DNA from 3 places in the Paracoccus sp. SSJ genome. Region 1 is predicted to be linked to each of the others. Evidence: riboswitches for the same ligand, from Rfam matches in the RefSeq annotation. Region 1 holds a riboswitch; each other region holds the start of a gene.

The links. A riboswitch is a leader RNA that binds a small molecule or an ion and turns the genes downstream of it on or off. The one in region 1 is predicted to bind thiamine pyrophosphate.
Positions count from the first base shown of each region.
Region 2: another riboswitch for thiamine pyrophosphate. It lies ahead of thiD (bifunctional hydroxymethylpyrimidine kinase/phosphomethylpyrimidine kinase); the one in region 1 lies ahead of QPR87_RS09180 (TenA family protein).
Region 3: another riboswitch for thiamine pyrophosphate. It lies ahead of thiC (phosphomethylpyrimidine synthase ThiC); the one in region 1 lies ahead of QPR87_RS09180 (TenA family protein).

Region 1 covers NZ_JASSPE010000006.1:235,176-245,685, forward strand. Annotated here, with positions in the region: gene scpA (methylmalonyl-CoA mutase) at 1-679, shown strand, start outside; gene QPR87_RS09145 (GNAT family N-acetyltransferase) at 768-1,256, shown strand; gene QPR87_RS09150 (hypothetical protein) at 1,376-1,909, shown strand; gene QPR87_RS09155 (homoserine dehydrogenase) at 1,977-3,293, shown strand; gene QPR87_RS09160 (GntR family transcriptional regulator) at 3,379-4,023, opposite strand; gene QPR87_RS09165 (M48 family metallopeptidase) at 4,069-4,752, opposite strand; gene QPR87_RS09170 (TIGR02300 family protein) at 4,901-5,224, shown strand; gene QPR87_RS09175 (NUDIX hydrolase) at 5,298-5,771, shown strand; gene QPR87_RS09180 (TenA family protein) at 5,775-6,416, opposite strand; TPP riboswitch at 6,482-6,613, opposite strand; gene QPR87_RS09185 (AI-2E family transporter) at 6,781-7,971, shown strand; gene hflC (protease modulator HflC) at 8,100-9,209, opposite strand; gene hflK (FtsH protease activity modulator HflK) at 9,209-10,408, opposite strand; gene gorA (glutathione-disulfide reductase) at 10,467-10,510, opposite strand, start outside.
Region 2 covers NZ_JASSPE010000005.1:237,033-247,542, forward strand. Annotated here, with positions in the region: gene tenA (thiaminase II) at 1-405, opposite strand, end outside; gene QPR87_RS07780 (ABC transporter substrate-binding protein) at 402-1,373, opposite strand; gene QPR87_RS07785 (HesA/MoeB/ThiF family protein) at 1,370-2,332, opposite strand; gene QPR87_RS07790 (thiamine phosphate synthase) at 2,329-2,925, opposite strand; gene QPR87_RS07795 (thiazole synthase) at 2,922-3,686, opposite strand; gene thiS (sulfur carrier protein ThiS) at 3,688-3,885, opposite strand; gene QPR87_RS07805 (FAD-dependent oxidoreductase) at 3,869-4,846, opposite strand; gene thiD (bifunctional hydroxymethylpyrimidine kinase/phosphomethylpyrimidine kinase) at 4,843-5,670, opposite strand; TPP riboswitch at 5,738-5,841, opposite strand; gene QPR87_RS07815 (HAD family hydrolase) at 5,966-6,568, shown strand; gene QPR87_RS07820 (L,D-transpeptidase family protein) at 6,664-7,230, shown strand; gene aroQ (type II 3-dehydroquinate dehydratase) at 7,295-7,729, opposite strand; gene QPR87_RS07830 (response regulator transcription factor) at 7,757-8,458, opposite strand; gene QPR87_RS07835 (PAS-domain containing protein) at 8,451-10,331, opposite strand; gene QPR87_RS07840 (AMP-binding protein) at 10,444-10,510, shown strand, end outside.
Region 3 covers NZ_JASSPE010000027.1:25,314-35,823, reverse strand. Annotated here, with positions in the region: gene QPR87_RS20830 (efflux RND transporter periplasmic adaptor subunit) at 1-437, shown strand, start outside; gene QPR87_RS20825 (multidrug efflux RND transporter permease subunit) at 442-3,567, shown strand; gene QPR87_RS20820 (efflux transporter outer membrane subunit) at 3,669-5,048, shown strand; TPP riboswitch at 5,083-5,213, shown strand; gene thiC (phosphomethylpyrimidine synthase ThiC) at 5,337-7,136, shown strand; gene QPR87_RS20810 (exopolysaccharide biosynthesis protein) at 7,192-7,947, opposite strand; gene QPR87_RS20805 (carbohydrate kinase family protein) at 8,055-8,975, opposite strand; gene QPR87_RS20800 (TFIIB-type zinc ribbon-containing protein) at 8,996-10,303, opposite strand; gene QPR87_RS20795 (SPFH domain-containing protein) at 10,313-10,510, opposite strand, start outside.

The sequences.
Region 1 (10,510 bases):
CCGAATCCGCACGACGCGGGACGAGGCGACATGCCAGGCGGCGCTGGCCGAACTGTCGCGCCGGGCGAAGGAAGGCGGCAACCTGCTGGAAGCCGCGGTCGAAGCCGCGCGGGCGCGCGCTTCTGTAGGAGAGATCAGCATGGCGATGGAAAAGGAATTCGGCCGCCACCGCGCCGAGGTCAAGACCCTGGCCGGCGTCTATGGCGCGGCCTATGAGGGCGACGACGATTTCGCGCAGATCCAGCGCGACGTCGAGACCTTCGCCGAAGAAGAGGGCCGCCGCCCGCGCATGCTGGTGGTCAAGATGGGCCAGGACGGCCATGACCGCGGCGCCAAGGTGATCGCCACCGCCTTCGCCGATATCGGCTTCGACGTCGATGTCGGCCCGCTGTTCCAGACCCCCGAGGAAGCCGCGCAGGACGCCATCGACAACGACGTGCATGTCGTGGGGATCTCGTCGCAGGCGGCCGGCCACAAGACGCTGGCGCCCAAGCTGATCGCCGCGCTCAAGGAGCAAGGCGCGGGCGACATCATCGTGATCTGCGGCGGCGTGATCCCGCAGCAGGATTACGATTTCCTCAAGAAGGCCGGGGTAAAGGCGATCTTCGGGCCGGGGACCAACATCCCCTCGGCCGCGCGCGACATCCTGTCGCTGATCCGCGCGGCGCGGGCGGCGTGACAAGGCTGCGGCCGCGGTGCCTGGCATCGCGGCCGCACGAATATTTGGAAACGGTGAAGGCGGCTGCTTTGGGAAAGGAGGCCGGGAGATGGAACTTCGTCCTGCGCGCGACGGGGATATTCCCGCGATGCTGGGCTTCTGGAACCCGCTGATCCGCGAAACCACGATCACCTTTTCCAACGAAGAAAAGACCGCCGAGGGGCTTGCGCAAATGATCGCCGGGCGCCGGGCGGCCGGGCGCGAGTTCCTGGTTGCCGAGGAGGCCGGCGAAGTGCTGGGACTGGCGAGCTACGACCAGTTCCGCGGCGGCAACGGCTATGCCCATTGCATGGAGCATACCGTCATCCTGTCGCCCGCCGCGCGCGGGCGCGGGGTCGGCCGGGCGCTGATGGCGGCGCTGGAGGACCATGCCCGCACCGCCGGCTCGCACAGCATGATCGCCGCCGTCTCGGCCGAGAACGAGGCCGGCATCGCCTTTCACCGCGCCATCGGCTACGTGCCGGTCGGACTGTTGCCGCAGGCGGGGCGCAAGTTCGGCCGCTGGCTGGACCTGGCGCTGCTGCAAAAGATCCTCTGACCCCGACTTGCCTGGCGCCGGGCGCTGTGGAAAACTCGCGCCCGGAAACACCGGGGCCGAAAACACGAGGCCGAAAACACGGGGAACAGGATGAGCAAGAGCCGCAACCGCGGGACAGCATGGCAAGGATAGGCGCGCCGCCCGAGACGCATTACACCTTGCCGGCCGATTTCGCCGCGGCGCTGGGACAATGCGTGGCGAGTTTCGGCTGGCTCGAGGAAATCATCAAGCGCACCATCTATGCGCTGGACCGCGCGCGGCTGGCCGACGACCTGACCGAGGAAGAGCTGCAAAGCTGGCTGACCCGCATGGTCTCGATCGCCGACGACTCCATGGGCACGCTGATCGAACAGCTCGACGCCGCCATGCGCCGCTATCCCGGGCTGCGCGACCGCAACCGCATCACGGACCGGCTGGCCGAGATCCGCCTGCAGCGCAACCTGCTTTGCCATGCCTCCTGGCGGCCGACCGAGGACAAGGCGCGCTGGCACCCCGCCTTCGTCAACACCAAGGGCGAGGTGCAGCGCCAGCCGCTGGGCATCGCCGACCTGGACGCCGTCCGCGCGGACACGGTCGAGATCGGCACGCGGGTCCTGCGGGTGATGCGGGCGACCGGGGTGCAGGGCTATTGGGCGGGCGACGACGAGGCCTGAGCCCATGCGCGTTGCAACGTGCCGCGCCATCCGCTAACACCGCCTGGTCCATAAATAAGAGTTTCATATGTCCGCCCAGAAACAGGGGCAAAACGCCTCTCCGCTTCGTCTCGGCATCGCTGGCCTCGGGACGGTCGGCACCGGCACCGTCAAGATCATCCAGAAACACGCCGCCCTGCTGGCCCTGCGCGCCGGAAGGCCGATCGCCATCACCGCCGTCAGCGCCCGCGACCGGATGAAGAACCGCGACGTGGACCTGTCCGGCTATGGCTGGGAAGAGGACGCCCGTGCGCTCGCGCTGCGCGAGGACGTGGATGTCTTCGTCGAGCTGATCGGCGGCGACGAGGGCATCGCCCGCGAGGCGGTGACCGCCGCCCTGCGTGCCGGCAAGGACGTGGTGACCGCCAACAAGGCGCTGCTGGCGATCCACGGCCAGGAACTGGCGGAACTGGCCGAGGCCAATGGCCGGGTCATCCGCTTCGAGGCCGCCGTGGCGGGCGGCATCCCGGTGATCAAGGCCATAACCGAGTCGCTGGCCGGCAACGAGATCCGCCGCGTCATGGGCGTGATGAACGGCACCTGCAACTATATCCTGACCCGCATGGAAAGTGCCAGCCTGCCCTATGAGACGGTGTTCGAGGAGGCCCGCCAGCTTGGCTATCTGGAGGCCGACCCGACGCTGGACGTGGGCGGCATCGATGCCAGCCACAAGCTGGCGATCCTGGCGGCCATCGCCTTCGGCACGCGGCCCAGCTTCGACGCGGTCGAGATCGAAGGCATCGAGCGCGTCAGCATCGACGACATCCGCCGCGCAGCCGACATGGGCTATCGCATCAAGCTTCTGGGCGTGGCGCAGATGACCGGGCGCGGGCTGGAGCAGCGCATGTCGCCCTGCCTCGTGCCCGCCGACAGCCCCCTGGGGCAATTGCAGGGCGGCACCAACATGGTGGTGATCGAGGGCGACTCGGTCGGCCAGATCGTGCTGCGCGGTCCGGGTGCCGGCGAAGGCCCGACCGCCAGCGCGGTGATGTCCGACGTGGTCGAGATCGCGCGCGGCGTGCGCATGCCCAGCTTTGGCCAGCCGGCGATGGCCCTGGCCTCGCCGCAGCCGGCCCGCACGGCGGTTCCGGCGGCCTATTACATCCGCCTGCAACTGACCGACAAGCCGGGCGCGCTGGCCAAGGTGGCGACCGTTCTGGGCGATTCCGGCATCTCGATCGATCGCATGCGCCAATACGGCCATTCGCGCAGCGAGGGCGTGGCGCCGGTGCTGATCGTCACCCACAAGACCACGCCCGAGGCCATAGACCATGCCATCGAGGCCCTGCCCCGCACCGGCGTCATCGCCGGCGAGCCGGTCGAGCTGCGCATCGAAGAGGTCTGAGCCGGCACGGGCGGCGCCCCGCCGCATCGCCGGGTTTTCGGGTATTTGCAAAACGGAAAGACCGGCTGGCGGCGCCGGGGCGGCCTCAGGCGCTGCCGAGATGGCGCAGCCCATGCGTCACATCGGCGCGGACCGCCAGCCGCAGCCCCGGCTCGTCCCCGGCCCGCAGCGAGGCCAGGATCATGCGGTGATGGCGCGGCGGTTCGTTGCGCTTCATCCGCCCGTACAGCGCCCGCATGGTCGGGCCAAGCTGCAGCCAGACCGTCTCGACGATGGCCAGCATCGCCGGGGCCTGGGCACGCAGGTAAAGCAGGCGGTGGAACTCCAGATTGGTGCGGATGTAGCCCACGGCGTCGTGGCGCTCGGCCGCCTCGCCGATGGCGGCGTTGATGACGGCCATGCGCTCGATCAGGGCCTGGTGGGCACGCGGCAAGGCGCGGGCGGCCAGTTCCGGCTCGATGAGCCCGCGCAGGGCGGCCAGTTCCTCGATCCGCTCGACCGACAGTTCCGGCGTGGCGATCCGTCCCGAGGAGGAGAGCGACAGCGCCCCTTCGGCCACCAGACGGCGCACCGCCTCGCGCGCGGGTGTCATCGAGACGCGATGCTCGGCGGCGATGCCGCGCAGGGTCAGGGGCAGCCCCGGCGGCAGTTCGCCCAGCATGATGCGCTGGCGCAGGTTGCGATAAAGCCGCTCATGGGCCGAACTTTCCGAGGAACGCGTAACAGTCATGCGCCATCTGTGATCACAAATCCGGCCGCCGTCAAGCCGCCCCGGTCAGGAGCGGAAGCGCCAGGCCAGCAGTTCATGCCCATGCTGGCGCAACCAGTCGCGATGGCGTGCATAATCGGGCCTCAACCGGCCGGTCGCGGCCCAGAAGGCGGCGGAGTGATCCATATGCAGCAGATGCGCCACCTCATGCGCGGCGACATAGTCCAGCACCTCGGGCGGCGCCATGGCCAACCGCCACGAAAACATCAGCCGCCCGTCATGGGTGCAGCTGCCCCAGCGCGAGCGGGTATCGCGCAGCGCGAGCGCGCGAAAACCGCGCCCCAGCGCCTCGGCATGGCGGCCGCAGGCCGAAATCAGCCGTGCCTGCGCCAGATGCTTCAGCCAGGTCTCGACCAGCACGCCGGGGGGACGGCCCTGCGGCACCAGCAGCGCCTCGTCCGCCAGTTCCACCCTGCGCCCGCCATGGGGCAGGATCCGCCGCTGGCGGCCCTCGACGGGCAGCAGGGCGCCATGATCCACCAGGCGCAGCGGCGGCATCCCGGCCCGGGTCTGGCGCAGCCATTCGGCCCGCGACTCGGCAAAGGCGCGACCATCGGACAGGCTGGCGCGGCTGGGCAGGGTCAGCACCACCTCTCCGCCCGCGCGCGCCACGCGCAGGGTCATGCGACGCGCGCGGGCCGAGCGCCGCAGCGTCACCGGAATGTCGCCTCCGACCAGAATCCTGTCCATATTTTCCCGCATCTTGCGAAGGGCCGCCCCTCTGCCCATGTTTCCCCCGCACCGCTACCGGCCTGCAAGGGGGAAAAGGCTTTGACAGCCTGCCCCGGCTGTGGCAGGGGACAGCGGATTTAGCTGAACGCGGCAGAAAGAGAACACCATGCCCAAAGAGGAATGGGGCACGAAACGCCTTTGCCCCCATTGCGCGACGCGCTTTTACGACCTGACGAACGACCCGATGACCTGCCCGGCCTGCGGTGCAGAATTCACGGTGGAAAGCCTGACCAACGGCCGCTCGCGCTCGCTGATTTCGGAAAAGGCCGCCTCGCGCGAGGAAGACCGGACCGCTCTGGTCGATGACGACGATCTGGACGATGACGCCGACACCGGCGATCTGGACGACGATCTGCTGGACGACGACGATGACGATGGCGACATGTCGCTGGAGGACATCGCCGACGTGCCGGACAATGACGACGAGTAAGCCCTCGTCCTGACCAATCTGGGGCCCCGGAGCGCAACCCGCGCGGCCGGGGCCTTTTTCATGGCGGCCGAACATGCGGATCATCGACAGACAGGCCATGCGCGCCATCCTGCTGACCCCGGACGACCGGGTGCTGCTGATGCGGGTCGATTACGGCGGCGGCGACTGGTGGATCACCCCCGGCGGCGGCGCGGAGCCCGGCGAGACGCCCGAACAGACCCTGCGCCGCGAACTGGCCGAGGAACTGGGCTTCGCCCTGCCCGCCATCGGCCCGCTGGTCTGGAGGCGACGCGTGGCGATGACGCTGCACCAGCAGCGCTGGCGGCAGTCCGAGGATTATTTCCTGATCGAGACCCCGGATTTCACGCCGGCGATCCAGAACGCCCCCGAGGCCGCCACCATCCGCGAATTCCGCTGGTGGAGCCTGGCCGAGATGCGCCACACATCCGAGCGGCTGGCTCCGGCCGGGCTTTTGCGCATCGTGCTGGATTATCGGGAAAGCGGGCCGCCCGGCAGCCCGCCCGATGTGGAAATCATCGAGGATTGATCGCTAGCCCGCGTAGGCATCATCGAAAAATTCCCGCTCAAGCCGGACGGCACGGCTGAAGAAGTCCCGCGCCTGATCCGCCGCCTCGGGCCCGACGCGGTCGAACTCGTCCCGCAGGAAGCCCACGAAATCGCGGAAGAAGGGATTGTCGTGCAGCGTGATCCATTCGGCATGGACGAAGTTCTCCGGCAGCGGCCGGGACGCGCGCATGGCCCAGTCGAGGTAAAGCCCCTCGGCCACGTTCAGCACCGCCAGAACGGCCGGATAGGCGCGCGTCGCCGCCGCCTCGCGCATCAGCGCCTGAAAGCCCGCGGTAGGGGCGCTGTCGGGAATGGCGGCGCGATCCGCCGCGCTGACGCCAAGCGCGGCAAAGGCGCGCAGGAAATAGTCGTTCTCCTCGCCCGAGACCATGCCGGCGAAGCGCCCGAAACGCAGCCGCGATTCGAAACGGTCGGCCGAGGCGATGGCCGCACCCAAAAGCGTCAGGAAGGCATCGAGAAAGCGGTGGTCCTGCACCAGATAGCGCGCCATCGCCGCATCCGCGATGCTGCCGTCGCAAAGCTCTCGCACGAAGCGATGGTTCACGGCGGCGGACCAATCGGTCGCGCATTCGCCGCGCAGGGTCTCAAAGAAGGTTTCGGTCATCATGCCCTCATGGCTTGGGGCGAGACCGTCGGTGCGGGCGGCCTCGCGGTGAGGCCGGCAAAAGGCAGGTGCATCTTTCCCATTCCTCCGCCGGCATGATCCGGGTCAGGTTCGAAGGGTCACCGCGCCGCCCGTCGCCGGGACGATCGAGGCCAGCGGTTTCTCAGCCCCTTGCCGGGGCTCCCCTTGGTGGCGCCAGACTAGCGCGGGCGGCGGCGCCTGTCACGCGCTTCCCACAAGATCGTGAGCCGCGAAATCCGCAGGCAACCGGCCATGGCGCGGCATTCCGGCTTGCAGCCGGGGGCGAGATGTTATCTCGTTGCCGCAGGGAGGGCGCGACCCGCCCCCAGCCAGGATCGGGACCATGACGACAGGCGAAATGCCGAAACCCACGACCGCGACAGAGCTGAACGATCCCGCCGCACCGCGGCAAAGCCCCAAACAGGTCGGGCTGCGCGTGCATCGCCCCCCCTTGCTGACCAATATCTCGGCCGCACGCTGGCTGCTGCTGGCCATCGTGGCGGCCTCGATCTATTTCTTCCACGGCTTCCTGGTGCCCGTGCTGGCCGCCATGGTGATCGCGCTGGCCAGCTGGCCGCTGCGCGAGCGTGCGGCCCATCAGCTGAACCTGGGCCGCACCTGGGCGGCGGCGGCGCTGGTGCTGGTGCTGGTCTGTTTCCTGCTGATCCCCATCGCCATGGCGCTGATCTATGCCTTCCGCGAGTTGCGCGACTGGATCAACTGGGCGATCCTGGTCAACAGCTCGGGTGCCGCGACACCGGGCTGGATGGTCGACCTGCCGCAGATCGGCGACTGGCTGGACGAGAACTGGCAGACCTATATCGGCCGCCCCGGCGGCATCAGCGAGATCGTGCAACTGGTCAGCGGCTCGAATATCGGGGCGATCTATCGCGGCGCGGTGACGGCGGGAACGCTGGCCTTCCACCTGGCGCTGACGCTGCTGTTCATGCTGATCACGCTGTTCGTGCTTTATCGCGACGGCGACAAGATCGTGGCGCAGATCGACCAGGTCGGGCGCCGCATCCTGCCCGACCGCTGGAGCAGGCTGTCGCGCGTGGTGCCCGCGACGATCAGCTCGACCGTGACCGGCATGACGCTGATCGCCATCGGCGAAGGGGTGATCCTGGGCATCGCCTATTGGCTGGCGGGCGTGCCCTCGCCGGTGACCTTCGGGGTCATCACCGGCTTCATGGCGCTGATCCCGGGCGGAGCGCCGCTCAGCTTCACGCTGGTTTCGATCTATCTGGTGGCCAGCGGCTCGCCCGTCGCGGGGGCGGCGCTGTTCGTCTGGGGCACTTGCGAGCTGTTCGTCGTGGACAAGACCATCCGCCCGGTCCTGGTCGGCGGCCCGGTCAAGCTGCCTTTCCTGCCGACCTTTTTCGGCCTGATCGGCGGGGTCAAGACCATGGGCATCGTCGGGCTGTTCGTCGGGCCGGTGCTGATGGCGCTGCTGGTCTCGATCTGGCGGGAATGGCAGCGCGAACTCTCCGAAGAGGAGCAGCGGCAGGACAGCAAGCTGATCGGGCTGGAATGACCGGCGCGTGACCAACACCGGAGCGTGAAGTGCCGAGACATGAAAAAAGGCGGGGCGCAGATGCGTCCCGCCTTTCCTGTTGCGCTTTCCTGTTCCGGCCGGTTTCCCGTCCCGGGCCCGCGCCCGGATCAGTCCGCCGGAAGCGGCGCCGGGGGCACCACCGGCTCTTCCTGCGGCGGCGCGGCCAGGGATTCGGGCAGCGGCGTCAGCGTCACGCCGGCACCGGCGCCCAGCGGCTCGCCCTCGCGCGTGGTCTCGGTCGGGGCCACGGCCTCGCCGGGCTCAAGCGCGCCTTGGGTCTCGGACTCGTCGTCCGAAGGCGTAGCGTCCGAAGCCGGCTGGGGCACCGGCACCGGATTGGCCCGGTCGGCCCCGTCGTTGCGCAGGTAGTCGAAGAACTCGCCCTGCGGCTGGATCACCAGCGAGCTGTTCTCGCCCCGCAGCGCCCGCTCGTAGGAGGTCATCGAGCGGGTGAAGGCAAAGAACTCGGGGTCGCGGCCGAAGGCACCGGCATATATGGCGTTGCGGCGGGCGTCGGCTTCGCCGCGCACCACCTCGGCCCGCTTGCGCGCCTCGGAGGTCAGCTCGACCACGGTGCGGTCGGCGGCGGCACGGACACGCTGCGCGGCCTCGCCGCCGCGAGCAATCTCGTCGGCAGCCTCGCGCTCGCGCTCGGCCCGCATCCTCGCATAGGTCGCGGTCAGGTTCTGCTCGGGCAGGTCGGTGCGGGTCAGGCGCACGTCGATGACGCGAATGCCCAGGTCGCGGGCATCGTCGCGCGACAAGTCGCGGATGCGGTTCATCAGCGGCGTCCGGTCGTCCGACAGCACCGTGGTCGAGGGCACCGAGCCCAGTACCTGCCGGATCGCGTTGGTCACGATCGGCTCCAGCCGGCGCTGCGCGAACTCGATGCCGCCCGAGCCCACCGCGCGACGGAACTGCACCACATCGGTGATCTGCCAGCGCGCAAAGGCGTCGACCACCAGCCGGCGGTCGTCCAGCGGCGTGACCTCCATCGGCGGGGTCGGCAGGCCGAGAATGCGGGCATCGTATTTCACCACATTGTCGAGGAAGGGCACCTTGATGCCAAGGCCCGGCTCCTCGCGCACCTCGACCACCTCGCCGAAGCGCAGGACAAGGGCCTTTTCACGCACGTCGACGATATAGAGCGCCGAGACCACCAGGACCGCCACCACGACCAGGAAGGGCAGCGCCAGAAGCGAGATTACACGGTTCATCACTGGTTCCCCCCCTCGGTGTTGCGAGCGCCCGCAGCCCCGCTGCGCAGCTGATCCAGCGGCAGATAGGGCACGACGCCCTGCCCGGCCTCGCCGTCGAGGATGACCTTGTTCACCCCGCCCAGAACCTTTTCCATGGTTTCCAGATACATCCGGCGGCGTGTCACCTCCGGCGCCTTGACATATTCGTCATAGACCGAGTTGAAGCGCGCGGCCTCGCCCTCGGCGGTGTTCACGGCCTCGGCGCGATAGGCTTCGGCGCGTTCGATCACGGCGGCGGCCTCGCCCCGGGCGCTAGCCAGCACGCGGTTCGCATAGGCGTCGGCCTCTTTCTCCAGCCGGTCGCGTTCCTGCTGGGCGGCCTGCACCTCGCGGAAGCTGTCGATCACCTCGCGCGGCGGGTCGGCGCGGTCGAGGTTGACGCGCAGCACGTTGATCCCCGCCTCGTAATCGTTCAGCGTGTTCTGCACCGCCAGCTTCAGGTCGTCGGCGATGGCGCCGCGATCGCGGTTCAGGATCGGCGCCAGTTCGGAGCGCGCCACGATGTCGCGCATGGCGGATTCCGAGACGGCGCGGATCGTGTCGTCGGGATCGGCCAGGTTGAACAGGAATTTCTCGGGGTCCGAGATGTTCCAGACCACCTGATAGGCCATGTCGACGATGTTCTGGTCGCGGGTCAGCATCAGCCCCGAATCCATCGGCCCGGCGCGGCCGGTGCCGATTTCCGTGGTCCGCTCGCCCGAGACCTGCACCACCTCGGCGGTGACGACGGGCCAGGGCGCGAAGTTCAGGCCCGGCTCGCCCGTGCCCACGGGCTTGCCGAACAAAAGCTCGACCGCGCGTTCCTCGGGCTTGACGGTATAGAAGCTGGAAAAGGCCCAGACCGCCACCACGGCGAGGATGGCGATGCCCCAGGTGCCGCGGCTCATCTGGAATTGCGGACCCTGCGGCCGGCGCGGGCCGCCGCCGCGGTTGCCACCGCCCGGCCCCTTGCCGCCCATCAGCACGCGGAGCCGGTCCTGGCCCTTGCGCACCAGTTCCTCGATCTCGGGGATCTGGTCGCCGCGGCGCGGCCCCTGCGGCTTGTCGTCCTTGCCGCCCCCCGGGCTGCCCCAGGGGCGCTGGCCGCCGCCCTGCGGTGGCTGCCTGCCGCCCTTGTCATCATCTCCGCCGCCGCCCCAGGGGCCTTGTCCTGCCATAAATCTCGTGCCTCGCTTTACGTCTGTGTGGTTGAAACTGGTGCCTTCGGCCGGAAAATCAAGCCGATGCGACGGGTTTGTCCAGATTTGCCGCCCCCACCC
Region 2 (10,510 bases), on a different contig from region 1:
CGCCGCCAGGAGATCAAGGAAATCGCCTGAATAGCCGGCCTCCAGCACATAGCGGGTATAGGCGATGTTGGTGACGGCCTCTTGCGCATTGGCCAGCACCTCGGGGCCCATGCCGGCGCGGGCGCAGGTCTGGACATGCAGGCTCATCTCGTGGTCGAGCAGCGTGTGGACCGTCGCGGAACAGGCCCGCATCTCATCGAGGTCGCCGGCCTTGACCACGGCCAGCGCCCAGGCGCGCGAGAAGTTCTTCAGGAACAGGTAGTCCTGCACCAGATAGGTCAGAAAGCGGGATTGCGGCAGCGTGCCGTCGCGCAGCCCCTCGACGAAGGGGTGGCGGGTATAGGCGTCCCAGTCGGGCTGCGCCTCGGCCCGCCAGGCTGCAAAGGCATGGCCGTAGCGGTTCATTGCGCCGCCCCCATGTCCTGCGCTTCCATGTCCTGCGCCCCCACGTCCAGCGCCAGGTCCGAGACCGGCAGCACGCCGTCGACCAGCCCGGCTTCGTGCAGGAAGGCTTCGAACCGCGCATAGCGGCCCTGGTCCAGCGCCGCCGGGCTTTGCGAAAAGCGGGGCAGCGTGTCCTTCCACGCCTCGGCGTTCAATTCGTCCTTCAGGTCGGGCGCGGTGGCCGAGAACAGTTCCCAGCTTTCCTCGGGGTGGTTGACCATGTATTGCGCGCCGCGTTCGACCGCATGCAGCAGGCGGCGGGTGCGATCCAGGTCCAGATCGGCCGGGTTGGCGATGAAGATCAGCTCGTCATAGGTCGGCACGCCCTGCTCCTCGACGAAGAAGCATTTGCCCTCGGCGCCCTCCAGCCGCATCTGGGTCAGTTCGAAATTGCGATAGGCGCCGATGGTGGCATCGACCTGGCCGGCGATCAGCGCGGGCGAAAGCGACCAGTTCACGTTGACCATCTCGACATCCTGCATGGTCAGGCCGGCAGTCCTGAGGATCTGGCCGACCAGCGCCTCTTCGACGCCCGAGACGGAATAGCCGATCTTCTTGCCCTTGAGATCGGCGATCTCCTGCACCGGGCCGTCGGCCTTGACCATCAGGCAGTTCAGCGGCGTTGCGACCAGCGTGCCGACGCGCTTCAGCGGCAGGCCCTCATGCACCTGCAGATGCAGTTGCGGCTGGTAGCTGATCGCGTAATCGGCCCTGCCGGCGGCGACCAGCTTCGGCGGGTCCGAGGGATCGGCGGGGGCGACGACCTCGACCTCCAGCCCTTCCTCGGCGAAGAAGCCCTTTTCCTGGGCGACGATGATCGGTGCGTGGTCGGGGTTCACGAACCAGTCCAGGATCAGCGTGACCTTGTCCTGCGCATGGGCAGGCAGGGCGAGCATGGCGAAGGCGGCGGCAAGGGTGAGATGTTTCATCGGTCGTCGTCTCCAAGGGCAAGAAGGGTGATCTCGCCGCTCCAGCGGCGTGAAAGGGCGTCGGCGGCGCGCCATGAGCGCAGGCCGGAACGGCAGGCCAGCACCACGCGCTGGCCGGGATCGGGCAGGGGGCCGGCGGCACCGTAGCCGGGGATGCGCAGCGCGTCCGGTGTGGCCTTGCGCGGCGCCTCGTCCTCGGGGCGCAGGTCGATGACCAGGTCGGCCGCGCGGATCTCCTCGCGGGCGATGAAGCGCGGGCCGTCGGCCTCGGGTGCGGCATCGAAACGGAACTGCGTGAAGCGGCCGTTGTCGAAGCGGATGAATTCGCCCAAGGGAGAGGGGGTCGTGCCCAGAAGCAGCCGCAGCGCCATCTGCGCCTGGATGCAACCGAGCATCCCGACCACCGGGCCCAGCACCCCGGCCGTGGCGCAGGTCTGGCCGCTGTCGGGCGGGTCGGGGAACAGCGCCCGCAGACTGGGGGCGCCCCCACAGAAGCCGCCGACATAGCCCGCAAGCCCCAGGGCCGAGGCCGAGATCAGCGGCTTGCCCGCCGCGAGGCAGGCGTCCGAGAGCGTATAGCTGGCGGCATAGCTGTCGGCGCAATCCAGCACCACATCTGCCGCCGCGACCAGCACCGGCGCGTTCAGGGGTGTCAGACGGTCCGCCAGCGCCTCGATTTCCACCGCAGGATTCAGCCGGGCCACGGCCTGCGCTGCGGCGCGGACCTTGGGCTGGCCGATGTCCTTCATGCGGTAAAGCGGCTGGCGATGCAGGTTCGATTCCTCGACCGTGTCGGGGTCCACCAGGGTGATGCGCCCGATGCCGGCGCCTGCCAGATATTGCAGCACCGGCACGCCCAGCCCGCCCGCGCCGACGACCAGCACATGGGCGGCGGCGATGCGTTCCTGCCCCTCGGCGCCGACCTCGGGCAGGACCATCTGGCGGGCGTAGCGGTTCATGCCGCCACCCGCAGCCATTCGCGGATGCGGCCCTCGGGGTCGGGGTTGAGCGTGATGTCGGTCACGGCCGAGGCGACGTCGGCGCCGGCGGTGAATGCCTCCAGCGCGCGCTCGGGGGTCACGCCACCGATGGCAACCAGGGGCGTCGCGCCGACCAGCCGGCGCCATTCGCGCACCCGGTCCAGCCCTTGTTGTTCCCATTTCATCTTCTTCAGGATCGTCGGCCAGACCGGCCCCAGCGCGACGTAATCGGGCCGCAGCGCCAGCGCCCGGTCCAGTTCGGCATGGTCATGGGTCGAGATGCCCAGCCGCAACCCCGCCTTGCGGATCGCAGGAATGTCGGCCTCGTCCAGATCCTCCTGTCCCAGATGGATGAAATCGCAGCCAAGGTCGATGGCGGCCTGCCAGTGATCGTTGACGACCAGCATCGCGCCATGTTCGCGGCAAAGCTCCTGGCACAGAGCCAGTTCACCCAAGAGCCGGGCGGGGGGCTGGTCCTTGATGCGGATCTGCACCAGCTTCACGCCCAGCGGCAGGGCGCGGCGCAGCCAGTCGCTGCTGTCGAAGATCGGATAGAAGCGCGGCAATCTCATCCCAGCACCGCCATTCCGAACAGGGGGGTCGAGGGCGCGGCCATGTCGCGGGCCTCGATCGGGTTCGCGCCATGCGCCAGCTGTCCCGCCTCGATCGCCAGCGCCATGGCGCGGGCCATGGCCACCGGATCGCCGGCCTTGGCGACGGCTGTGTTCAGCAGAACGGCGTCATAGCCCAGCTCCATCGCCTGCGCCGCATGGCTGGGCAGGCCGATGCCGGCATCCACCACCAGCGGCACGTCGGGAAAATGCGCCCGCAGGCTGCGCAGCCCGTAGGGATTGTTCAGCCCCCGGCCCGAGCCGATGGGCGCCCCCCAGGGCATCAGCACCTGGCAGCCCGCATCCAGCAGCCGGCCGCAGACCGACAGATCCTCGGTGCAATAGGGAAAGACCTGGAAGCCGTCGTCGGACAGCACCCGCGCCGCCTCGACCAGCGCGATCACGTCGGGACAAAGCGTGTCGTCGTCGCGGATCACCTCCAGCTTGATCCAGGGCGTCTCGAACAGCTCACGCGCCATCTGCGCGGTCGTCACCGCCTCGCGCACCGAATGGCAGCCGGCGGTATTGGGCAGGACGGGGATGCCCAGATCCTTGATCAGGCGATGAAAATCCTGGCCCGCGCCGCCTTCGCGCCGCAGGCTGACAGTGGCGATGCCGGCGCGCGAGGCGCGGAACGCCTCGGCCATGATCGCGGGCGAGGGATATTGCGCCGTGCCCAGCATCAGCGGGCTTTCGACCCGGGTTCCATAAAAAACCGGCATCTCAGCCCCCCTGCATCGGCGCCACGATTTCCAGCGCGTCGCCGTCTTTCAGCGTGGTTTCGGGTCGCGCGGCGGCGGGCAGGAAGGCGCCGTTCAGCGCCGTCGCCACCTTGGCCGCGCCCAGTCCGATCTCGGCCAGCGCGTCCTGCACGGTCGGGCCGGTCAGGTCGCGCGCCGCTCCGTTAAGGGTGATCTTCATCCATGAACTCCGGTTTCCGGCCCTCGACAAGGTAATCGGCGGCCATGCGGGCCACGGCGGGGGCCAGAAGATAGCCGTGGCGGTAAAGGCCGTTTGCGTAAAGCGTGCCGCCGCGCCGGCGCAGGCGGGGCAGGTTGTCGGGGAATGCGGGGCGCGCATCCGAGCCAAGCTCCAGGATCTCGGCCTCGGCAAAGCCGGGATGCAGGGCATAGGCGGCGGAAAGCATCTCGACCGCCGAGCGGGCGGTGACGCGATACTTGCCGCCGGTCTCCAGCATGGTGGCGCCGATCATGTAGACGCCCTCGCCGCGCGGCACGACATAAAGCGGGATGCGCGGATGCAGCAGGCGGACGGTGCGGGTCAGGGTCACCTCGGGGCAGCGGATCACCAGCATCTCGCCGCGCACGCCGCGCAGGTCGTGGAGTTCGTCGCGGGCGGCAAGGCCGCGTGCATCGACGACCATCCCGGTGGGATTGCCCTCGGTCTCGATGCGAATGCCCTGCGCCTCCAGTCTGTCGCGCAGCGCCAGCAGTGCGGCGCGCGGGTTCAGATGCGCCTCGGTGGCGAAATGCAGCCCGCGCGGGAAACGGCCGGCCAGTTCGGGCTCCAGCGCCGCGATTTCCTCGGCGGCGACGGGTTGATGCGCCTCGGTCAGCCGGGCGAAGCGGTCGAGTTCCGCCCGGTCGCGCGAGGGGGCCAGGACCAGCGTGCCGCGACGGACGACTTCGGCGCCGTTCGCCTGCCACCAGTCTGCGGCATCGACGCCCAGGCGCAGGACCACCGGCTCGGCGCTTTCCGCCTCGCAATAAGGCGCCAGCATGCCCCCGGCGCGCCAGCTGCAAGCCTGTGAGCCGGGCTTGCCGGCGGGGTCGACGATGCGCGGTGCGATTCCGCGTGCGGCCAGTTCGGTGGCGATGCAAAGCCCCATCACCCCAGAGCCCAGGATGGTGATCTGGTTCATGCCTGCCTCCAGAGCTGGTGGAAATGATGCACCGGGCCATGACCCAGCCCGACCGCCAGCTCATCGGCGCGGGCGATGGCGCCTTGCAGCCAGCCATGGGCGCGGGTCGCGGCCTGCGCCACCGTCAGCCCCTGCGCCAGCCCCGCCGCGATGGCCGAGGACAGCGAACAGCCGGTGCCGTGGGTGTTGTGGGTCTGCTGGCGCGGTGCGGTCAGGATCAGGGGTTCGGACCCGACCAGCAGGTCGGTGCAGGTGTCCTCGGTCGCATGGCCGCCCTTCATCAGCACATGGGCGGCGCCCAGCGCGCGCAGCGCCTCGCCTTGCCGGCGCATCTCTTCGGGCGTCGCGGCGGGCTCGCGGTCCAGAAGGCGCGCCGCCTCGGGCAGGTTCGGGGTCAGCACGGTCGCCAGCGGGATCAACTGCTCGCGCAGCGCCGAGACGGCCTCGTCCGGCAAAAGCGCGTCGCCGGATTTCGCCACCATCACCGGGTCCAGCACCACCGGCACCGGATTGTCCGCCAGAAGCGCGGCCAGCCGGTCGGCGACGACCGTGATCGCATCCACGCCGCCGACCATGCCGATCTTGATCGCGCGCACCTCCAGATCGCCGAAGACCGCGTCGATCTGGGCCGCGACCATGGCCGGGCTGACGGGCTCGACCGCGGCGACGGTGCGGGTGTTCTGCGCGGTGATCGCGGTGATCACCGAGGCGCCATAGACGCCCAGCGCCGAGAAGGTCTTCAGGTCCGCCTGGATTCCGGCGCCGCCGCCGCTGTCCGAGCCGGCGATGGTCAGTGCGATGGGATGGGGCTGCAATCCCGACATGGCCCGCCTTTCGTTTCGGCCGGGCATGGGGACGCGGGGCGGATGGGTGGCGGCCAAGGTATCAGGGCCGCTTCACTCTACCCTTCCCTACGCCGGCATGACCCGGATCAGGTTCGATGGGTCGGTGCCGGGCACCTCTCAGCCTCGTGCGAGGCTCCCCAAGTGTATGAGTCTTCCGCGTGACACTAGGCCCTGGCGCCCCGCTTTGCAAGGGAGACGGCGGGCGGCGATTTTTCGGGCTTTACAGCACCGGCCATTCGGGCCGATCTGTGCCCGACGGAAACGGAAGGATGCGATGAAAAGCGTGATCTTCGACCTGGGTGGGGTGCTGATCGACTGGGATCCGGCACTGGCCTTTGCGGATGTGTTCACCAGCCGGGCCGAGGCCGAGGCCTGGATGAAGCGCATCGGTTTTGCCGACTGGAACCGGATACAGGACGGTGGGCGCAGCTTTGCCGAGGGGGTGGCCGCCGCCCGCGCCGTCCATGGCGACGAGGCGCGGCATCTGGCCGGCTATCCGCTGGCCTTTCCGGTCGCCATCGAAAAGACCGTGCCCGGCACCTGGGCGATTGCCGAGGCGCTTCTGGCGCGCGGCGTGCCGCTTTATGCGCTGACCAACTGGTCGGCCGAAACCTGGCCGCATGCGCTGGAACTGCATCCCCGGCTGGGCGGGCTTTTTGCCGATATCCTGGTCTCGGGCCAGGTCGGCGTGCTGAAGCCCGAGCCGGCGATCTATCGGCTGCTGATGGATCGCAACGGGCTGGTGGCCGAGGATTGCATCTTCATCGACGACAGCGCGGCCAATGCCGAGGGCGCCCGCGCGCTGGGCATCGACGCGATCCACTTTACGGGCGCCGAGGCGCTGGGCGAGGAGCTGGCGCGGCGCGGGGTGATTTGAGCGTCGCGCCCTGCTCAGGTGGCTGTCGCGCCGGGGTCATTGAACCTGCGGCGCTTTCTTGCCAGCATGGGCGCAGTTGGCAGTGAGTTGACCCTTTGCGATACCGTTCCCTCTATTTCATCCCCGTTGCCCTGCTGCTTCTGGCAGGAGCGGCGGTCGGCTATACCAAGGTGATGGCAAGGATCGGCTCGGGCCAGCCCCCGGCCTATGCCCTGCCGGAACAGCAGGCGGATCGCATCGTCGTCTCGAAGGGCGACAAGACCATGTATCTGCTGCGTGGCGATAGAATCCTGAAAACCTATCGCATCGCCATGGGATCAAACTGGAACCAGGGCCACAAGCAGCGGGAAGGGGACGAGCGGACGCCCGAGGGCACCTATCGGATCGATTGGCGCAATCCCCGCTCTATCGCCCATCTCAGCCTGCACGTTTCCTATCCCAATGCCGAGGACAGCGAACGGGCGCGGCAGGCGGGATACAGTCCGGGCGGGAATATCATGATCCATGGCCTGCCCAACGGATGGGGGGCGATGGGCCGGTTGCATCGGCTGTTGGACTGGACCGATGGCTGCATTGCCGTGACCAACGACGAGATGCGGGAAATCTGGTCCCTGACGCCGAATGGCACCTCGATAACGATCAAGGCCGAATGGGCGCCGTGAATCCCGCGCGCCGGGGCTGCGTCGGGTCGCCGTGTTCGAGCGATGCCGGTGCCGCAGGAGCCGCCTATCCCACCAGCTTCGCCACATGGCGCAGCGCCAGCAGGTAGCCGTGTATGCCGAAGCCGGCGATCACGCCCTCGGCGCGCAGGCTGACATAGGAATGGTGCCGGAAGCTTTCGCGCTTGTGGACGTTCGAGATATGCACCTCGATCACCGGCCCGTCGAAGGTGTTCAGCGCGTCCAGGATCACGACCGAGGTATGGGTAAAGGCGGCCGGGTTGATGACGATGGCCTGCGCCTTCAGCCGCGCCTCGTGGATCAGGTCGATGATCGCGCCCTCGTGGTTCGACTGGTGGAAGGCGATCTCCAGCCCCAGCTCGGCCCCCAGCGCCTTGCAGTCGCGTTCCACGTCGGCCAGCGTGGTGCTGCCATAGATCTCGGGCTGGCGCTGGCCCAGGAGGTTCAGGTTCGGGCCGTTCAGGACATAGACGGTGGGCATGGCGTTCTCCGCGAAGATGGGGGCAATCTAGCCCAGTTCGGCCAGGAAGATATAGCCCGCGCCGTAGATCGTCTTGATCAGGCGCGGGTTCTTGGGGTCCTCGCCCAGCTTGGTGCGCAGGCGCGAGATGCGCACGTCCATCGCCCGGTCGAAGCTTTCGCCCGCCGTGCCTCCCAGCGTTTCCAGCATCTGCGCGCGCGAGATCAGCCGGCGCGGATTGTCGAGAAACAGCCGCAGCACCTCGGCCTCGGCATGGCTGATCGGGGTCTCGGCCCCTTCGGGCGAGGTCAGCGTATAGCGGTCGAAATCCGCGGACCAGCCGGCAAAGCGGATCTGCTGGCGGCCGGGGCCCGTCTCGCGCTGCGGCTTGCGCAGCCGCGCGCGGATGCGGGCCACCACCTCGGCCGGATCGAAGGGCTTGATGATGTAGTCGTCGGCGCCCAGCTCCAGCCCGGTCACGCGGTCCTGCACTTGCGCCCGGCCCGAGATGATGATGATCGCCGCGCCGGATTCGCTGGCCAGCCGGTGGACCAGCGCCAGCCCGTCGCGGTCGGGCAGGCCCAGGTCGATCAGGCAGGCATCGGGCTGGATGCGGCGCAGCGCCGCCTCGAATTCGGTGGCGCGGGCGAAGCTGACGGTGCGAAAGCCGGCCTCCTCCAGCGCCGAGGACAGCAGGCGGCGGATTTCGGGCTCGTCGTCGAGAATGGCGATCAGGGGGGTGTCAGTCATCGGTCTCTGCCATGGCCACGGCCAGTTCGGTGTCGCCAAAGGGCTTGGTCAGGACCGGGCAGTCAAGCCCCGATCTGCGCGGATCGCCCGGCGGCAGCGCCGTCATCAGGATCAGGGGCAGGCCGCAGCCCCGCAGATCAGCGCCCGAGCCGTCGCCCAGTTGCAGGTCGGACAGGATCAGCGTCAGGCCGGCGAGGTCGGTCAGGCCCCGCGCCTCGGAGAGCGAGCCGGCTTCGATCACGGAATGGCCCTGGGCGGTCAGCATCTCGCGGATATGGGCGCGGATGGCGTCGTCGTCCTCGACCAGCAGCACCAGATGCGGGCGCACGGCGCGCAGCGGCAGCCGGATGGTGATCCGGGCACCGCCGCTCTCGGCATTGCCAAGCCGCAGGGTGCCGCCCGAAAGCTTGATCTGGTCATAGACCATCGACAGGCCAAGTCCGGTGCCCTGGCTGCCCTTGGTGGTGAAGAAGGGCTCGGTGGCCCGCGCCAGCGCCTCGTCGGAAAAACCCGGGCCGGTATCGGTGACCGAGATTTCCAGCCAGCGCCCGGCGGGCCGGGCCTCGACCGTGATGCGGCCCTGGCCCCGCATGGCGTCGCGCGCGTTCAGGATCAGGTTGAGCAGCGCGTCCTGCAATGCGCCGGGGTCCAGCATCACCCGCGCCGGCAGTTCGCCAATGCGGCTGTCCAGCGCAACGCCGGCGCCCAGCGTCGGCCGGGTCATCGCCGCCAGGTCGTCCAGCATGGCGCGCAGTTCGACCGGCTGCGGCTGGTGCTCGCGCCCGCCGGTCAGCGCCGAGATGCCGTCTAGCAGGCGCACCCCGCGCCGGGCGGCGGCCAGCGTGGCCTGCACGTCCTCGGCCTGTTCGTGCGGCAGCCCGGCGCGGGCCAGCCGGCCCTGCAGGCCGAGGATGATGGTCAGCAGGTTGCCGAAGTCATGCGCCAGCCCCGAGGTCATCTGCGCCGCCACCGCGCGCTTGGCCGCATGGGTCAGCGCCTCGCGCGCCTGCACCTCGGCGGTGACGTCGGTGGACAGGATATAGACGCCGCGCCCGTTCTGGTCCGGGGTCAGCGCGATGCGGATGCGTCGGCCCGAGGGCGGGTGCGTGATCTCGAACACTTGCGGCTGGCCGGCGATGGCGCGGTCCAGATGCGTGCGGATGCGGGCGAAGGTCTCGGCCCCCAGCACCGTTTCGCATTGCCGGCCGATGATCGACGCGTTCGAGCCCGGGAACACCATCGAGATCTGGTTGTTCGAGAAGGTATAGCGATAGTCCCGGTCCATATGCGCGATATGGGCCGGGACCATGGCGGTGACATGGCGGGTGCGGGCCTCGGATTCGGTCAGGATGCGCTTTGCCTCCTCCAGCGCGGCATTGGTCGCGGCCAGCGCCCGGTTCGCGGCCGAAAGCCGCTCGGCATTCTCCAGCACCCGTTCGGAGAGTTCCTCGGACCGGGCGCGCAGCAGTTCCTCCTGCCGCTTGATATGGGTGATGTCGGTATAGACGGCGATCCAGCCGCCCTGCGACAGGGGCGCCCCCTCGACCGAGATCCAGCGGCCGTCGGCGCGCTTTCGCTCCATGTAATGCGGCTGGAAGGTGCGGGCCTGGTCGACGCGCTCGCGGATCGCGGCCTCGGGGTCGTCCTGGGGGCCGTATTCGCCGCGATGGACCAGATAGCGGATCGTGTCCTGGAAGGTGGCGCCGGCGCGGGTCAGTTTGTCCGGCAGGCCGAACATCGCCTGATAGGGGCGATTGCTGACGGCCAGCCGCAGGTCGGCGTCGAAGATCGAGATCGCCTGCTGGATCAGGTTCAACCCCGAGCGGGTCAACTCGGCGTGCCGGTCGTTCGAGGGCATGTCCGTCCCCAGCATTGCGCAACCCCTGTAACAATTCGTAGGATTCAGGAAAAACTGACGCAAGGATTGCCGCTGTAAGCTGCAATTGCCAGAGGGAAGAGGAGCCCTGACGGCAAGGGGAGGATACATGCAGAACGCTGAGGCGGCCCAGGCCGGTTTGCAGTCGATTCCAGCGTTGCTGGCGCGCAATGCCG
Region 3 (10,510 bases), on a different contig from region 1:
AGCTGCTGTTTTCCGAGGCGAGCGTGGACAGCTCGACCGGGCAGATCACGCTGCGCGCCGAGTTCCCGAACCCCGAGGGCGACCTGCTGCCCGGGCTTTACGTCCGGGTGCGGATCGAGCAGGCGGTGCGCGACAACGCCCTGACCGTGCCGCAGATGGCGGTGCAGCGCGACCAGTCGGGCCAGGCCTATGTCTATGCGCTGAAGGATGCCGACACGGTCGAGCGCCGCGACGTGACGCTGGGCCAGACCGCCGGCAACCGCTGGCTGGTGGAAAGCGGGCTGAAGCCGGGCGACCGCGTCGTGGTGGCCGGCGCGCAGAAGCTTTACCCCGACGCCAAGGTGGTGCCGCAGCCTGTGGACGCGGCCCAGCCGGCGGTGCCGGCCGGTGCCGCCGCGGCGGCCGAAGCGCCCGCCCCGGCGCCTGCGCAGGAGTAGGGCGATGGCACGGTTCTTCATTCACCGGCCGGTGCTGGCCTGGGTGATCTCGATCTTCATCGTCATCGCCGGGGTGCTGGCGCTGCCGATGATGCCCATCGCGCAATATCCGCAGGTGGCCTGGCCGCAGATCACCATCTCGACCGCCTATACCGGCGCCGCGCCGGGAGAGATCAACCAGGCCGTCGCCCAGCCCATCGAGGACGAGTTGAACGGCGTCGAGGGGCTGGCCTATTACGAATCCGTCTCGGACAGTTCGGGGGCCATGTCGATCACGGCGACCTTCGAGCCGGGCACCGACATCGCCCGCGCCCAGGTGGACGTGCAGAACGCCGTGGCGCGGGTCGAACCGCTCTTGCCGCAAAGCGTGGTCGACCAGGGCGTGCTGATCGAAGAGGCGGGCACGGGCTTCCTGATGATGGTCGCGCTGACCTCGGACGACGGGGCGATGGACGACATCGCGCTGGGCGATTACCTGAACCGCAACGTGGCGGGCGAGATCCGCCGCATCGAGGGCGTGGGCCGGGCGCAGGTCTTTGCCCCGGAACGGGCGCTGCGGATCTGGGTCGATCCGGCCAAGATGACCGGGCTGAACCTCAGCTCGGCCGAGATCGTCGCGGCGGTGCGGGCGCAGAACGCGCAGGTCGCGGCGGGCAAGGTCGGCGCCGACCCGAACCCCATCGGCCAGCAGCTGACCGCGACCGTGCTGATCAAGGGGCAGCTCGACGATGTCGAGGAGTTCGGCAAGATCGTGCTGCGCGCCAATCCCGACGGCTCGACCGTGCTGCTCCGCGACGTGGCCCGGCTGGAGGTGGGCGCGGAAAGCTACAGCTTCGCCTCGCGCATCAACGGCAAGCCGGCGGCGGCGCTGGGCATCCAGCTTTCGGCCGCCGGCAATGCGCTGAGCACCTCCGAGGCGGTGCACCAGAAGATGGAGGAGCTGTCGCGGTTCTTCCCCGACGGCGTCAGCCATACCATCCCCTATGACACTACCCCCTTCGTCGAGGCGTCGATCGAGAAGGTGCTGCACACGCTGCTGGAGGCGGTGGCGCTGGTCTTTGTGGTGATGTTCCTGTTTTTGCAGAATTTCCGCTATACTATCATCCCGACCATCGTGGTGCCCATCGCGCTGACGGGGACGGTGGCGGTCATGCTGGCGGCGGGGTTCTCGATCAACGTGCTGACCATGTTCGCCATGGTGCTGGCCATCGGCATCCTGGTCGACGACGCCATCGTGGTGATCGAGAACGTCGAGCGCATCATGGCGACCGAGGGGCTGCCCCCGCGCGAGGCGACGGAAAAGGCCATGGGCCAGATTTCGGGCGCCATCGTCGGCATCACGCTGGTCCTGGCGGCGGTCTTCGTGCCGATGGCCTTCTTTCCCGGCTCGTCGGGCATCATCTATCGCCAGTTCGCGCTGACCATGGTGGTGTCGATCCTGTTCTCGGCCTTCCTGGCGCTGACGCTGACCCCGGCGCTTTGCGCGACCTTCCTGAAGCCGATCAGCGGCCATCACGAAAGGAAGGGCTTCTTCGGCTGGTTCAACCGCAATTTCGACCGGCTGACCGAGCGTTACACCAGCGCGGTCGGACTGGTCACGCGGCGGCGGCTGGTGATGATGGCGTTCTATCTGGTGCTGGTCGGCGCGACGGCCATGGGTTTCCTGCGCCTGCCGACCAGTTTCCTGCCGAACGAGGACCAGGGCTTCATCATCGCCGACATCCAGACCCCGGCCACGGCGAGTTCCAACCGCACGGACGAGGTGCTGGGCCAGGCCACGCAGATGTTCCAGCGCAGCGATGCGGTCGAGAATACCGTGGCGATCCGCGGCTTCAGCTTTTCGGGGCAGGGGCCGAACGCGGGGCTGATGTTCGTCACCTTCAAGGACTGGGCCGAGCGCGAGCAATCGGCGCAGGACATCGCCAATGCCGCGAACATGGAGATGTTCGGCTATCAGGACGCGCAGGCCTTTGCGCTGTCGCCGCCGCCGATCCCCGGCTTCGGCGCCACCGGCGGCTTCAGCTTCCGCTTGCAGGACCGCGGCGGGCAGGGGCAGGAGGCGCTGCTGGCAGCCGCTCAGCAGATCATCGCCAAGGCGCAGGAAAACGGCATCGCCACCGGGCTGCGCATCGAGGGGCTGCCCTCGGCCGCGCAGGTCTTCGTCACCATCGACCGCGAAAAGGCCAATGCCTTCGGCGTGACCTTCGCCGACATTTCGGCGACGATCTCGCAATACCTGGGCTCGGCCTATATCAACGACTTCCCCAATGCCGGGAAGATGCAGCGCGTGGTCATGCAGGCCGAGGACGACAGTCGCATGCAGGCCGAGGACATCCTGGCGCTGACCGTGCGCAACGCGGGTGGCGGGATGGTGCCGTTTTCCTCGTTCGCCAGCGTGGCATGGGAGCAGGGGCCGTCGCAGGTCGTGGGCTATAACGGCTATCCCGCGATCCGCATCGCCGGCGCTGCCGGCCCGGGCTACAGCTCGGGCGCCGCCATGGCCGAGATGGAGCGGCTGGCGGCCGAGCTGCCGCCGGGCTTCGGCTATGAATGGACCGGGCAGTCGCTGGAGGAGATCCAGGCCGGTAGCCAGGCGACGCTGCTTTACGCGATGAGCATCCTGTTCGTCTTCCTGCTGCTTTCGGGGCTTTACGAAAGCTGGTCGATCCCGCTTTCGGTGATGCTGGTGGTGCCGCTGGGCGTCCTGGGCTGCGTCGTCGCCGTCATGCTGCGCGACATGCCCAACGACATCTATTTCAAGGTGGGGCTGATCGCGATCATCGGGCTTTCCGCCAAGAACGCCATTCTGATCGTCGAGTTCGCCAAGGACCTGCGCGAGCAGGGGCAAAGCCTGATCGACGCGGCGGTGACGGCGGCGAAGCTGCGCTTTCGCCCGATCCTGATGACCTCGCTGGCCTTCACGCTGGGCGTGGTGCCGCTGGCCATCGCCACCGGACCCTCGGCGGCCAGCCAGAACGCCATCGGCACCGGGGTGATCGGCGGCATGGTCGCGGCCACGGTGCTGGCGGTGTTCTTCGTGCCGGTGTTCTTCGTCTTCGTGCTGGGCGGGGTCAGCCGGCTGACCGGCGGCAGGACGGCGGCCGGGCCGCAGGCCGATACGGCGGGCTAGGCTCCGGCGCCGCCGCAAGGCACGGGCGGGACCAAGGCCGCCCGTGCCGCCATTTCCCTTTCCGCGGCCCCAGCCGGGCCGCGTTCAACAGAGAGTTTCGGATGATCCAGACCTTGCCTCTTTCCCGCCGCGGCCTGCTGGGCGGGCTTGTCTCGACCCTGGCGCTGGCCGCCTGCAACCCGGTCAGCCATACCGCGCCCCGCGCCGAGGTGGCCGGCGCCTTCGCCGCCAGTTCCCCGGCCCGCCGCGCCGGCGCCAACGCCTGGTGGGCGGCGTTCCGCGACAAGCGGCTGGACGGGCTGATCGCCGCCGGACTGAATCGCAACCTGGACGTGCAGACCGCCGTCGCCACCATCCGCGAGGCCCAGGCCAATGCGCGGCTGGTCGGCGCCAGCGACCTGCCGCAGGTCGATGCGCAGGGCGCGGCGGCGCGCAACCGCAGCGAGACCGGCATCGTCGAAAGCAGCTCGGCCACGCTGGGCGTGTCCTGGCTGGTCGATCTGTTCGGCCAGAACCGGGCGGCGCGGCAGGGCGCCTCGGCCCGGCTGGACGCGGCCTATCTGTCGGCCGAGGTGGCGCGGCTGACCGTGGCCAGCGCCATCGCCTCGGCCTATGTCGACGCGCGCTATTACCAGGAGGCGCTGGCGCTGACCCGGCAAAGCCTGACCAGCCGCAAGCGCACGCTGGAGATGACCCGCACCCAGGACGCCTTCGGCAGCGTCTCGCGGCTGGAGGTGCTGCAGGCCGAGCAACTGGTGGCGCAGGCCGAGGCGGCGCTGCCGGGGCTGGAGGTCGGCTTCGACCAGTCGGTGAACCGGCTGGCCACGCTGACCGCCGGGCGCAGCGCCGATCTGGCGGCGCAGCTGCGCCAGGGCGGCGGCCAGCCGCGCGCCCGCTACAGCGCCAGCGTCGGCGTGCCGGCCGACGTGGTCCGGGTGCGCCCCGACGTGCGCATGGCCGAGCGCAACCTGGCCGCCGCCGCCGCCGATGTGGGCGAGGCGCAGGCGGCCTTCTATCCGCGGCTGACGCTGTCCGGCTCGATCACGCCGACGAATATCGGCGGCGGCGGCAGCAGCAAGAGCTGGGGCTTCGGGCCGCAGATCTCGCTGCCGCTGTTCTCGGGCGGGGCGAACCAGGCGCAGCTTTCCGCCGCGCAGGCGCGGGCGGAACAGGCGCGGCTGGCCTGGCAGGCCTCGGTCCTGGGCGCGGTCGAGGAGGTCGAGAACGCGCTGGCCGGCTATAACCGCGACGCCCGCGCCGTCGCCGCGCAATCGCGGCTGGTCGAGAACGCGCGCGAGACGGTGAACCTGACCCGCAGCTCCTATGAGCTGGGCGAGGCGGATTTCTTCCCGGTCCTGGATGCCGAGCGCAGCCTGCTGTCGGCCCGGCAGGAACTGGCCGCGGCGGTGCGCCAGCAGGCGCTGAACTTCGTCGCGCTCAGCGCCGCCTCGGCCGGGGGTGTCGGCCTGCCCGCCACCTGAGGGATTGACCGCCCGGCGGGAAACGGCCATGCTCCCCTCACGTCAGGGGAGTCCCGCCTAGGGGACTGAGAGGCTGACAGGGACCGCCCATGGGCGGTTCCGGTGAAGCGACCCTTTGAACCTGACCCAGTTGATGCTGGCGTAGGAAGACCGAAGGGCAGCTTTCCCCATATGCAGATCGCGGGGTGGTCCTTTCGGGCCATCGGGCCCTTTGCGCGTGATCCGCGGGGCCGGCATGGTCCCTTTCTGCCCTGTTTTCCTCTGGGTCTTTCGCCGAAGGAGGACCAGATGAGCCAGACCATCCCGCAAATCACCACCGGCCCGCTGCCCGGATCGCGCAAGATCCATGTGCCGGGCAGCCTGCACGACATCCGCGTGCCCATGCGCGAGATCGCCGTCTCGAACGAGCCGCCGCTGGTCGTCTATGACAGCTCCGGCCCCTATACCGACGCGGCGGTGCAGGCCGACATCGCCCGCGGCCTGCCGGACCTGCGCGGCGACTGGCAGCTGCGGCGCGGCGACGTGGCGCCCTATCCCGGCCGGCAGGTCACCGCCGCCGACAACGGCTTTGCCGAGGGCGCGCGGCTGACCCCCGCCTTTCCGCTGCGCCGCGATCCCCTGTGCGCGGCGGCGGGCCGGGCGGTGACGCAGCTGGCCTATGCCCGCGCCGGCATCGTCACCCCCGAGATGGAGTTCGCGGCCATCCGCGAGAACGAGGGGCGGCTGGCCGCCCATGCCCGCGACGGCGCGCCGATGGGGGCCGAGCTGCCCGATCTGGTGACGCCGGAATTCGTGCGGGCCGAGATCGCCGCCGGCCGCGCCATCATCCCGGCCAACATCAACCACCGCGAGTTGGAGCCGATGATCATCGGCCGCAATTTCAAGGTCAAGATCAACGCCAATATCGGCAACTCCGCCGTCACCTCCAGCATGGAGGAGGAGGTCGAAAAGATGGTCTGGGCGATCCGCTGGGGCGCGGACACGGTGATGGACCTGTCCACCGGCCGCAACATCCACAACATCCGCGACTGGATCATCCGCAACGCGCCGGTGCCCATCGGCACCGTGCCGCTGTATCAGGCGCTGGAGAAGGTCGGCGGCGTGGCCGAGGATCTGAGCTGGGAGGTGTTTCGCGACACGCTGGTCGAACAGGCCGAGCAGGGCGTGGACTATTTCACCATCCATGCCGGGGTGCGGCTGCACATGATCCCGCTGACCGCGCGGCGGGTGACGGGGATCGTCAGCCGCGGCGGCTCGATCATGGCGAAATGGTGCCTGCACCACCACCGCGAGAGCTTCCTTTATGAACGCTTCGACGAGATCTGCGAGATCATGCGGGCCTATGACGTCAGCTTCAGCCTGGGCGACGGGCTGCGTCCCGGCTCGATCGCCGATGCCAATGACGAGGCGCAATTTGCCGAACTGCGCACCCTGGGCGAGCTGACGAAGATCGCCTGGGCGCGGGATTGCCAGGTGATGATCGAGGGGCCGGGCCATGTGCCGATGCACAAGATCAAGGCCAATATGGAGGAGCAGCTGCGGCATTGCCACGAGGCGCCGTTCTATACGCTTGGCCCGCTGACCACCGACATCGCACCGGGCTACGACCACATCACCTCGGCCATCGGGGCGGCGATGATCGGCTGGTTCGGCACGGCGATGCTGTGCTATGTCACGCCCAAGGAGCATCTGGGCCTGCCCGACCGCGACGACGTCAAGACCGGCGTCATCACCTACAAGCTGGCCGCCCATGCCGCCGATCTGGCCAAGGGCCATCCCGGGGCGCAGCGGCGCGACGATGCGCTGTCGCGCGCACGGTTCGAGTTCCGCTGGCAGGACCAGTTCAACCTGGGCCTGGACCCGGACACCGCGCAGGCCATGCATGACGAGACGCTGCCGAAAGAGGTGCACAAGCTGGCGCATTTCTGTTCGATGTGCGGGCCGAAGTTCTGCTCGATGCGGATCTCGCACGACATTCGGGCCGAGGCTGAAAAGCAGGCCGGCATGGCGCGCATGGCCGAGAAGTTCCGCGAGGGCGGGGCGCTTTACCTGCCGGTTGCGGAAAGCGTGGCGGAGGCGGCCGATTGATCCGCGGGGGCGCGGCTTCTGGCCGCGCCCGCCTGCCTTGGCGTTTCGTGCGCGGTCAGGCAAGGAGCAGGGCGAGGCCGCGGAAGAACGCCCAGATCACGCCCCAGACGACGGCGGCGGCCAGGACGGCGATCAGGCTGCCGGCGACGATCCAGATCCCGTCCCGTTCCAGAACGCCGAGCGCGAGGACGGAAATCGCCAGCGCCGGCAGCATGTTGCCCAGCGGGATCGGCAGCAGCAGCAGGATGGAGAGCACCAGGCAGAGCGCGCCGATGATGTGCAAGGCCAAGGGCCCGGTCAGCACCGGAATGCGCGGCGAGAGCAGCCTTTCGGCCCGGGCCAGAAAGGGGGCGCTGCGCGCGATGATCGCCGCGAAATCCGCCCGCGGCACCGAACGCCCGGCGATGAAGCGGGGCAGCCATGGCCTGTGGCCCAGCATCATCTGGAAGGACAGGTAGACCAGCGGCAGGCCCAGGATGCCCGCGGTGCCCGGCGGCATCGGCAGGACGTTGGGAAAGGCGAAGAGCAGCAGAAGGCCGGCGGTCGCGCGCCCCTCCAGCAGGACCAGCAGATCGGTGACGCTGATCCGGGCGCGCGTGTCGTCGTCGGCGATCCGCATCAGGAATTGCGAGAGGTGCTGCCGGTGGGTTCGACCTTCGGCAGCCGGGTCGTCCGGGGTGCCGGCGTCGCCATTCGGCGGCATCGGGTCTTTTGGCGGGGGTGTGGGTTCGGGGAGTTGGTTCTGCGACATGCGGTCCTGGTTCCGGGGGCTGCCTTGGTCGTCGGCGTCGAAACCCGCAGCCCTGGCCATGGGTTCCCCCCGTCCTCGTCAAGGCTGCGCGAGACCGGGGCGGGGCCGAGGGCGGCCGCCTTGCGTCTTGAGTATTTGAGGAACGAAGAAGCCGGGGCCGCCGCCGGTCAGGACGGCAGCGCGGCCAGTTCGTGCGCCCAGGGCGGGTTGGCGCCGGGGCGCGAGACGGTGATCGCCGCCGCCCGGGTGCCGAGCGCAAGTGCGGCGGCGATGACTTCCGGGGTCAGGCGCTGGATCCCCTTGCGCGTCAGCACGCCGGCGCGGTCGAGCGCGGCCAGCACTCCGGCGTTGAAGGTGTCGCCGGCGCCGATCGTGTCGGCGACCTCGACCCGCACCGCCTGCGCGGCAAGCGGTGCGCCCGACCAATGCGCCCGCGCGCCGGCCGAGCCGCCGGTCTGGAACACCACCCGCGGCCCGCGGTCGAGGATGGCGGCGGCGGCTTCCTCGAAGCTGGCGCCCGGCATCAGCCATTCCAGGTCGTCCCCCGAGAGCTTGACCAGATCGGCCATGCCGATGAGCCGGTCGAGCCGGGCGCGATAGGCGGCCTCGTCGGCGATGAAGAAGGGGCGGATGTTGGGATCCAGCATCACCGGCATGCGGTGGCGGACGCGTTCCACCAGCGCCTCGACGGCGCTGCCGCAGGGATCGGGCACCAGGCTGATGCCGCCGATGAAGAGCGCCGAGACATCGTCGGGAATGTCGGGCAGGGCGCCGGGGGCGAACATGCGCCCGGCCGAACCCTCGTCATAGAAGGAATAGCGCGCCTCGCCCCCGGTCAGGGTGACGAAGGCCAGCGTGGTCAGCCGGTCGCTGCGCGGGCAGAGGCCGGTATCCACCCCCGCCTCGGCCAGCGGGCGCAGCAGCATGTCGCCGAAACCGTCGCGCGAGATCGGCCAGAGATAGCCCGCCTGCGCGCCCATGCGGCCAAGCGCGATGGCGGTGTTGTAGACCGCGCCCCCGGGCAGGGGCCGGTAATTGGCGCCTTCGGGCACCATGTCGATCAGCGATTCCCCGGCGCAAAGGATCATGGCCTTCCCCCTCCCGTTTCTCAGCCGCTTCGGACGGCTGGACCGCCCGCTCCTGTCTCCTGATAGCGGTAACTGCCGCTCATGGAAATATCCGGCGTGAGGGGTGCCGCGCCGATGCGGACGAAATCGCCGCGCTCGTTCAGCCAGAGCAGCGCCAGAAGCAGGGCGAGCGCCAGCAGGACGGCAAAGGCGATCTTCCAGACCGACCAGGGCCGTTCGCCCTGGACGCGGCCGGACTGGCCGTTGACGACGAAGCGGTAGCTTTTGCCGTTGTAGCGATAGGCGGCGGTCCAGACCGGCAGCAGGACATGCTTGAAGGTTTCGTCGCTGTAGCGGGTCTCGATGCCGGTGATGCGCTGTTCGTTGCCGCCGATGGCGCGGCGCACGTCCATGGCGATGACGCCGGCCATTTCCTGACGCGCGATGCCGTGGCCGGAGGCGAGCGGGATCGTATAGCCCTCGGCCAGGAAGCCGGCGAGGTATTCCGGCTGGTAGGGGACGAGGTGCGACAGCTCCCAGGGCGTCAGCGCGTCGGTGATGCGGCGCGGCAGCGAGCTGGAGGCGAGCACCAGGACATCGTCGAAATCCCGCGCCACCTGGCCCGAGACCGGGGTCCAGCGCGTCTTGCGCACCTGCTGGGCGACGCGCTGCTGGCGGCCGTTCACCATCTGCGTGACGTAGACCGTCTCGTAATACCAGTCGCCGCGCGCGCCGGTATAGCGCGAGGCGGTGTCGGCGTCGAAAGTCCAGAAGGGCGAATAGACCCCGCTCATCCTCTTGCCGCGCCGGGCATAGGCGGTCAGGCCCGAGGGCGCGAACCACAGCCCGTGCAGCCAGTCCTCGAGCGCGGTTTTCGCCTGCGCTTCGGTGATGACGAAGGGCAGCACGCCCTGCGGCTTGATGTGGCGGGTGGTGCCGGTGTCGGTGACGACGGCGGTGGCGCAGAACGGGCAGGCCGAGGCGTGGCGGTCGCTGGTGATCTCGACCTTGGCGCCGCAATTCGGGCAGGAGAGGGTGCGGACCGTTTCGGTCAGGTCGCTGTGTTGGTCCAGCGAAAGCCCGTGTTCCAGCGGCAATTCGCGCAAGCCCGGCGACTTGTGCCCGCCGTCCCATTGCAGCGCCCGCCCGGTCGCCGGGTCGAGCAGGATAGCGCTTTCGCCCCATGGCCCCTGCTGCGGCTGGCGGGCCGGCGCGCGGGCGGGGCCGGGACCGATATGCTGCTCATGCCCGCAATAGGGGCAGACGAGGCTTTGCTGGCCGGGCGAGAATTCCAGGCTCGCGCCGCAATTCTCGCACGGATAGCGATATTCCGAGGGCGGCGTCGGCATTCCGGCCGGTCACTCCGCCTTGGGGATCGGCGGCGGGGGCGGCGCGACGGTGAAGAGCTGGGCGAGTTCCGCGACCTCATCGGCCGGCTTCCAGCCGTCCTGGCCGGGGGTCCAGACCAGCGTTTCGCGGGTAAAGCCGCCCTCGCGCACCAGGCGGCCGAGATGGGCGCGGCCATAGGGGCCGTCGGCCTGGCCGTTCACGGCGAT